Regions from separate parts of the Pseudoalteromonas sp. SR43-5 genome, predicted to be linked through region 2. Evidence: predicted binding sites of a transcription regulator. Region 2 holds the regulator's gene; the other holds the start of a gene.
What was found. The regulator NrdR, encoded in region 2, represses ribonucleotide reductase genes. The targets are predictions, from matches to a motif close to AAACACNANATNTNGTGTTT.
Positions count from the first base shown of each region.

Region 1: nrdA (class 1a ribonucleoside-diphosphate reductase subunit alpha) is a predicted target of NrdR. The motif match lies at 1,777-1,796, and genes of this name have one in related genera.

Region 1 covers NZ_JACJEA010000003.1:151,472-155,880, reverse strand. Annotated here, with positions in the region: gene ubiG (bifunctional 2-polyprenyl-6-hydroxyphenol methylase/3-demethylubiquinol 3-O-methyltransferase UbiG) at 117-827, shown strand; gene H5090_RS03085 (HAD family hydrolase) at 827-1,507, shown strand; gene nrdA (class 1a ribonucleoside-diphosphate reductase subunit alpha) at 1,916-4,198, shown strand; gene nrdB (class Ia ribonucleoside-diphosphate reductase subunit beta) at 4,264-4,409, shown strand, end outside.
Region 2 covers NZ_JACJEA010000035.1:19,930-24,338, forward strand. Annotated here, with positions in the region: gene ribBA (bifunctional 3,4-dihydroxy-2-butanone-4-phosphate synthase/GTP cyclohydrolase II) at 1-47, opposite strand, end outside; gene H5090_RS17345 (riboflavin synthase) at 77-730, opposite strand; gene ribD (bifunctional diaminohydroxyphosphoribosylaminopyrimidine deaminase/5-amino-6-(5-phosphoribosylamino)uracil reductase RibD) at 747-1,880, opposite strand; gene nrdR (transcriptional regulator NrdR) at 1,883-2,332, opposite strand; gene glyA (serine hydroxymethyltransferase) at 2,748-4,004, opposite strand; gene thrC (threonine synthase) at 4,274-4,409, opposite strand, start outside.

The DNA of each region.
Region 1 (4,409 bases), on a different contig from region 2:
TGTTATTATTTCTAACAGCCATGCTATCACAATTAATTTTAATTTACAGGCGCAAAACTTTGCGATTTATCAATTTAGCCCTATATAATGGCCTCAGATTGACGAGGAAGTATTTTATGACCGAACATCAAAATGTAGATCACGCAGAAATAGCAAAATTTGAAGCCATCGCCGAGCGTTGGTGGGACCTAGACGGAGAATTCAAACCTCTTCACGAAATTAACCCGTTACGTTTAGACTTTATAGCAAACAAAACGCAAGGCTTATTCGATAAAGAAACACTCGATGTTGGCTGTGGTGGCGGTATTTTAAGCCAAAGCATGGCGCGCATGGGCGCAAAAGTAACTGGCATCGATATGGGGCAAGAGCCTTTAACTGTTGCTAAGTTGCACAGTTTAGAAACTGGCGTAAATGTAGATTACATAAAAGTGCCAGCAGAAGAGTTTGCATCGCAACACCCAGAGCGCTTTGATGTAATAACCTGTATGGAAATGCTTGAGCACGTTCCCGACCCAGCATCTATCATTCATGCCGTAGCTGCACTTGCCAAACCAGGCGCAGACGTGTTTTTTTCAACCCTAAACAAAACACCTAAAGCATATTTATACGCTATTGTTGGTGCTGAAAAGCTTTTAAAAATGGTGCCTGAAGGTACACACGACCATAAAAAGTTTATAAAACCTGCACAGCTTATTACATGGGCAGAGCAAGCGGGTTTAAAAGTTCGTGCAAGTACAGGCCTTTCTTATAACCCACTATCAAAGCAATATACGCTCAATAGTGACGTTAGCGTAAATTACATACTGTACTTCGAGAAGTTAGCTTAATGGCTAACTCTCAAGCCCCCCTCCCCCTTATTGAGTACGATGCATTTTTATTTGATTTAGACGGCACTCTACTCGACACCGCTGATGATTTAGGTGCGGCTTTAAATGCAGTTCTCATTAATAATAAAATAGAGCCTGTTAGTAGTGATGTATACCGTCCTGCGGCATCTAACGGCGCAGGCGCATTATTAGAGGCTGGTTTTAAAGAGTTATGGGACACACAACCTCAAAGCGAGCTTATTAAGCAATTAGTTGACGAATACGCTGCAAACATAGCAAATCACACACATTGCTTCAGCGGTGTTGAATCGTTGCTTATTGCCCTTGATCAGAAAAAGATCAAATGGGGGATCATGACTAACAAACCAGGGTTTTTAACTGATCCTTTAGTGGCAGCAATTCCCGCATTGAAAAATGCTAGTGTAGTAATAAGTGGCGACACCTTAGCTGAAGCTAAGCCATCCCCTTTACCGCTGCTACACTGTGCAAAGCTTATGGGAGTGCAACCAAAACGCTGTTTGTACATTGGTGATGCACAGCGAGACATACAAGCAGGCAAAGCCGCAGGTATGCATACCGCAACGGCACTTTGGGGTTACATACCAAGTATTGATGAAGCCAACAGCTGGAATGCTGATTTTAACTGGCAAAGCCCAATTGATGGTTTTAACCATATATAGTGCCATGTTAATTAATAAACACTATATATTGTGATTGTGTTAGTTTTTACGCAAAGCTTGCTGATAAAAAAAGCAGTCAAAATTTATTTTTAAAATGCGTAAATTTAGCAGATCATTAGTTGATTTTTGCATATTTCAACTTAAATGATTGTTCGAAGGTGAGTATCTACTAACACAAATACGTTATCCCGAAGTTATCCACAAATAGGGGCAATTATGTCCCTTGCAAAACAACTCAGACCACACTATCTTGTGATCTCTAAATTGAACAACACCAGATATTGTGGCCAAATGTTATTCAATTAAATTCGCAAATATGGCGAAACTTATAATAAATGAGTATATACCTTGCCTCGGCGAGGTATAAAGCATTGGTCAAAATACATAATTCCCAAGGAATACAGGCAAATGAACCAACAGTTATCTGTAAGCAAACGTGACGGGCGTAAAGAGCCTCTTGATCTGGATAAGATCCATCGCGTTATTGAGTGGGCCGCCGAAGGTTTAAACAACGTTTCGGTTTCGCAAGTTGAATTAAAGTCGCACATTCAGTTTTACGACGGTATTCGTACTAAAGACATTCACGAAACCATCATTAAAGCAGCAGCGGATCAGATTTCAAAAGAATCGCCTGATTACCAATACTTAGCTGCACGTTTAGCTGTATTCCATTTACGTAAAAAAGCATACGGTCAATTTGAGCCACCACGTTTATTTGACCACGTAACAAAAATGGTTGGCGATAAACGCTACGATGCTCATTTACTAGTAGATTACACAGAGCAAGAGTTAGATGAGCTTGATGCATACCTTGATCATTCTCGCGATCTTAACTTTAGCTACGCTGCTGTAAAGCAACTTGAAGGTAAGTACCTCGTTCAAAACCGTGTATCGGGTGAAATATACGAAAGTGCACAGTTTTTATATATTTTAGTTGCGGCAAGCTTATTTTCAGATTACCCACGTGAAACACGTACTGATTACATTAAACGTTTTTACGATGCAGTATCTTTATTTAAAATATCTCTACCAACGCCAATTATGTCGGGTGTACGTACGCCTACTCGCCAGTTTAGCTCGTGTGTATTGATTGAATGTGGCGACAGCCTTGATTCAATCAATGCAACGTCGTCAGCTATTGTTAAATACGTTTCACAACGTGCGGGAATTGGTATTAATGCAGGTCGAATTCGTGCGCTAGGTAGCCATATTCGTAACGGCGAAGCGTATCACACAGGTTGTATCCCTTTTTATAAGCACTTTCAAACAGCGGTTAAAAGTTGTTCACAAGGTGGTGTACGTGGCGGCGCAGCAACATTATTCTACCCGCTTTGGCATTTAGAAGTAGAGAACCTACTTGTACTTAAAAATAACCGTGGTGTAGATGACAACCGCGTTCGTCACCTAGATTACGGCGTACAGTTTAATAAACTAATGTACTCTCGTTTAATTAAAGACGACTACATTACGTTATTTAGCCCATCAGATGTGCCTGGCCTTTATGATGCATTTTTTGAAGACCAAGCTGAGTTTGACGCACTTTACGTTAAATACGAACAAGACGAGTCTATTCGTAAAAAACGCATTAAAGCCATTGAGCTTTTCTCTATGTTTGCACAAGAGCGTGCAAGTACTGGTCGTATTTATTTACAAAATGTGGATCACTGTAATACACACAGCCCATTTATTTCTAAAGTTGCGCCAATTCGCCAATCTAACTTATGTTTAGAAATTGCATTGCCAACTAAGCCACTTAATAACGTGAATGACGAAGAAGGCGAAATTGCCCTTTGTACACTTTCTGCGTTTAACCTAGGTGCAATAGAGTCACTTGATGAGCTTGAAGAGCTAGCTGAACTTGCAGTACGCGCACTTGATAACTTACTTGATTTCCAAGACTACCCTGTACCGGCTGCTAAAAATGCAACTATGGGTCGTCGTACACTAGGAATAGGCGTAATTAACTACGCATACTACCTAGCTAAAAACGGTAAGCGTTATTCTGATGGCAGCGCTAATGCATTAACGCATAAAACCTTTGAAGCTATTCAATATTACTTGATGAAAGCATCAAACGAGCTTGCTAAAGAACGTGGCGCATGTCCTAAGTTTAACGAGACAACGTATTCACAAGGTATTATGCCAACAGATACGTATAAACGTGATTTAGATAAAATTTGTGATGAGCCACTTCATCTTGATTGGGATACACTACGTGCAAGTATTAAAGAGCACGGTATGCGTAACTCAACACTAAGTGCATTAATGCCATCAGAAACATCGTCGCAAATCTCTAACGCAACTAACGGTATTGAGCCACCACGTGGGCATATTAGCGTTAAAGCAAGTAAAGACGGTATTTTAAAACAAGTTGTTCCTGAGTATGAGCGTTTAAAAGATCAGTACGAGCTACTATGGGACATTCCATCAAACGATGGTTATCTACAACTTGTTGGCATAATGCAAAAATTTGTTGACCAAACAATTTCTGCAAATACAAATTATGATCCAAACAAGTTCGAAGGCGGTAAAGTACCTATGCAAGTCTTATTAAAAGACTTACTAAGCGCGTACAAACTAGGTGTTAAAACCTTGTATTACCACAATACTCGCGATGGCGCCTCAGATTCACAAGAAGATGCTCCAGAAGTGGAAGATGACGATTGTGAAGGCGGCGCGTGTAAAATATAACTGCTGATTTTTATTTTAAGCGGGCATTTAGCCCGCTTTTTCTGATAGTTTTTTGAGTGATAAACATGTCTTATACTACTTTTAGCCGAAACCATAATAACCAAATGCAAGAGCCAATGTTTTTTGGCCAAACTGTAAACGTATCTCGTTACGACCAACAAAAATACCCAATTTTTGAAAAGTTAATTGAAAAGCAACTGTCTTTCTTTTG
Region 2 (4,409 bases):
CCGGCTTTAATATCGTCGATGATTTCTTGCGCACTGTGTAAATTCATAAATTTGCTCGTGTAAGTTGTCAGTTTCGTTATTTAATAAAACCCGCTTTAGCGAGTAAGCTCATCGAAATATCAGAGCCCGTTGGTTGCTCTGCACCCTTTATAAGGCGCTCTAAATAACGTGCAATTTGATCGACTTCTAAATTAACTTGGGTACCTACTTTAAAATGAGCAATTGTGGTTTGCTCACTCGTGTGTGGGACAATTGTTAATTTGAATTTATTACCCTCTACAGCGTTTACTGTCAGGCTTATACCATCAATACATACCGAACCTTTGTAAGGAATGTATTTCATTAAATTTTCGTCAGTTGTAAGCCAATATTCTGTTGCTCTGGCGTTTGCTGTAATACTTGTAATTGTTGCGATACCATCAACATGGCCAGACACTAAATGACCGCCTAAACGAGAAACAGGTTGCATGGCTTTTTCAAGATTCACCGTTTGTCCTAAAGCATAGTGAGCAAAACCGGTCAAACTAATCGTCTCATTAGATAAATCCGCACTAAAACCATCAATATGTTTATCAACTACAGTTAAGCAAACACCATTAGTTGCAATGCTGTCACCTAACTTTACGTCTGTCATATCAAGATCAGTACTTTGGATACGAATGGCTAAGTCGCCTTGTTTTTTTTGTAATAAAGCAATTTTGCCTGTGGCTTCTATTATCCCAGTAAACATAGCACTACTCTTTTTATTAAGTGATTTTAATGAGTTTTGACGCGGTGATACGTAAATCGTCACCAATGCGCGCACATTCATTAAATGTTAAATCAACGGTGTTTTGCATACTCGTCAATTCAGGAAAATTAACTAAACTTTTTGCATCATGGCCCATTAGTTTAGGCGCTAAATAAAAAACAAACTCGTCAACTAAATTAAGCTCTGTCATTTTACCAGCAAGTGTTGCGCCAGCTTCAAGCCAAACATTATTAAACTGCAGTTGCCCAAGTTTTTCTAAAACGGCTTGTAAATCAACTTTACCGTTACTTTCACTGACTTCAATATGCTTTACAAAATGCGGCCATTGCAATGATTTATCAACCTTAGTCGTAAATATTATTACATCACTTTGGATTTCAAATAAAGCAAGGTCAGGTGTTAAACGGTTTTGAGAGTCAATTATAACACGCACGGGCTGGCGAAGCGGCAAATCAGTAGGCAGTGTGCAAGGCAGCTCACTTAGTCGCACATTAAGTCTAGCATCGTCTACTAGCACTGTATCGGCACCGGTTAAAATAGCGCAGCTTTTCGCTCGGTATAATTGTACGTCTTGTCGAGCAGCAGGACTTGTGATCCACTTACTTTGCCCATTTTTAAGCGCCGTTTTACCATCAATACTCGCTGCCATTTTGCAAATCACATAAGGTAAGCCTTGTTCCATACGCTTAAAAAAGCCAACGTTAAGTGCGCGAGCTTGTGATTCGAGTAACCCGTAAGCAACGTCAATACCCGCGTCGCTCAGTATTTTAAGGCCTTTGCCAGCAACTTGTGGATTTGTATCAACCATAGCAGCAATTACTTTTACCACACCGGCAGCTTTTAAGCCTTCGGCGCACGGTGGCGTACGGCCATAATGACTACACGGTTCAAGCGTTACATAAGCCGTTGCACCTTGTGCATTTTTTCCAGCGACAGCCAGTGCATTTACTTCTGCATGGCCTTGACCTGCTAATTGATGAAAACCCTCACCAATTATTTGATTATTTTTAACTAAAACACAGCCAACATTAGGGTTAGGTGTGGTAGTAAACCGGCCTTTTTTGGCAAGTTCTATGGCGCGTGCCATATACATTTCATCATGTTCAGTAAAAGGAACTTGGCTTTGCATTGTTACTCCCCTAAGCGGGCAATTTCTTCGCCAAATTCGCGTATATCTTCAAACGAGCGATAAACAGAGGCAAATCTTACATACGCTACTTTATCGAGCTTTTTGAGGGCTTCCATAATGCATTCACCAACCAAATGGCTTGAAATTTCTCGCTCGCCTGTAGCACGCAACTGCGATTTTATTATATTCACTACTTCGTCTACTTGCTCTGTGCTCACTGGGCGTTTTTCGAGTGCGCGATTTAAGCCATTTAATAATTTATCTTCGTTAAATGGTTCGCGGCTGCCGTCTTGTTTAATAACACGAGGCATAACCAGTTCAGCGCCTTCAAATGTAGTAAAGCGCTCATGGCAGTCGTTGCACTCACGGCGCCTGCGAACTTGATGGCCTCCACCAACAAGGCGTGAGTCAATAACTTTAGTATCTTTTGCGGTACAAAATGGACAATGCATAGCTCGGTACTTCCGTTTTAAAACAAAAAAGACCGCTAAATAGCGGTCTTTTATCTTAGCAAAAAAATAGGGCCTGTTGACCTTTCAGGATTAAATTTGTTCTATCTATGGGTGATTTAATCGCGGCGCGAGGTTTGTAACCTAGTGGGCTAAGTAAAAACCGAGCAAAGCTTCCGCGTCCTGCTCACGCCCCTTACCTACATCCATGTAGGCAACAAAGAGTAAATCGCCCCTAGGACGAACCCGAGGGCAGTGCATGTTTGGCATTTATGCTGCGTTATCGCCTATTTGTGTGGAGTAACCACACTACATAGACTCTGCCTTGCCTAAAAACCAAACATACTACTGCAAATTAAACCTCGAAAGATAAACAGGCCCCTAGCCTATGTGATCTAAATTACTGCTGCTTATGCAATTAAGCGTAAACAGGTAATTTTGCACAAATTGCTTTTACTTTTTCTTTAACTTGCGCCTGTACAGATTCATCAGTGATGTTATCTAGTACGTCACAAATCCAGCCAGCAAGCTCTTTTGATTCTTCTTCTTTAAAACCACGACGAGTGATTGCAGGAGAACCAATACGCAAACCAGATGTTACAAACGGAGAACGTGGATCGTTTGGCACTGAGTTTTTATTAACTGTGATGTTAGCGTTACCAAGGGCTGCGTCTGCATCTTTACCAGTAATATCTTTATCGATTAAATCGAGTAGGAATAAGTGGTTTTCAGTTTTGTCAGATACGATTTTGTAGCCGCGCTCTTGCATTACAGCAACCATTGCTTTTGCGTTTTTAACAACTTGTGTTTGGTATACTTTAAATTCTGGTTGAAGCGCTTCTTTAAATGCCACTGCTTTTGCTGCAATAACATGACATAAAGGACCACCTTGGCCACCAGGGAAAACTGCGCTGTTAAGCTTTTTATAGATTGCTTCATCGCCACATGCAGAGATAATTAAACCACCACGAGGACCAGCAAGTGTTTTATGCGTAGTTGTAGTTACAACATGTGCATGAGGAACTGGGCTTGGGTAAACGCCTGCCGCAATTAAACCTGCAACGTGAGCCATATCAACAAACAGGTAAGCACCTACTTTGTCAGCAATTTCACGGAACTTAGCCCAATCAACAATACCTGAGTACGCTGAGAAACCACCAATAATCATTTTTGGTTTATGCTCAAGTGCTAGTGCTTCAACCTGTGCGTAATCAATTTCGCCCGTTGTTTCATCTAGTCCGTATTGAATTGCATTGTAAAGCTTACCAGAGAAGCTTACGTGTGATCCGTGAGTTAAGTGACCACCATGAGCTAAGCTCATACCAAGTACAGTATCGCCTGCTTCTAATAGCGCTAGAAAAACAGCTGCATTAGCTTGCGAACCAGCATGTGGTTGTACGTTTGCGTAGTCAGAACCAAATAACTCGTTAGCACGGTCAATTGCTAATTGCTCAACAACATCAACGTGCTCACAACCGCCATAATAACGTTTGCCAGGGTAACCTTCTGCGTATTTATTTGTAAGCTGTGAACCCTGCGCTTCTAGTACACGTGGGCTACAGTAGTTTTCTGAAGCGATTAGTTCAATGTGCTCTTCTTGGCGAGCAGTTTCTTTGTTTATCGCGTCAAATAACTCTGGATCAAAATCCGAAATATTCATGCTACGTTCTAACATTGGGGTCTCCTAGGGCAACGTGTATGGTGTTTTTTAGAGGCTTTATTGTACGCTTTAAACGACTCTTTGCCTACGCTCTTAAGTTGAGGATATTTAAACAGGGATTGAAACTATTTCACAGACTTTTTAAGATGATATTTTCTTATAAAACCATAACGATTTTAAATGAATGCTATTTCCTACATTTAATTAGTAAATGCAACTCACTAGATTTAAAAGCCTAAAGTTATAAAAAAAGGCGGCTTAACCGCCTTTTTGAACTAATTAACTTAGCCAAGTTTAGCAAGTATTTCTGTACGTAATGCGTCGTAATCGGCCTTTATATCGCTTGCTAGGCATGGTTTTGCTAGTGCGTCGCTAAGTGGTTTTGGCATACCTAATTCAATATTTAAAATACCCTCTACG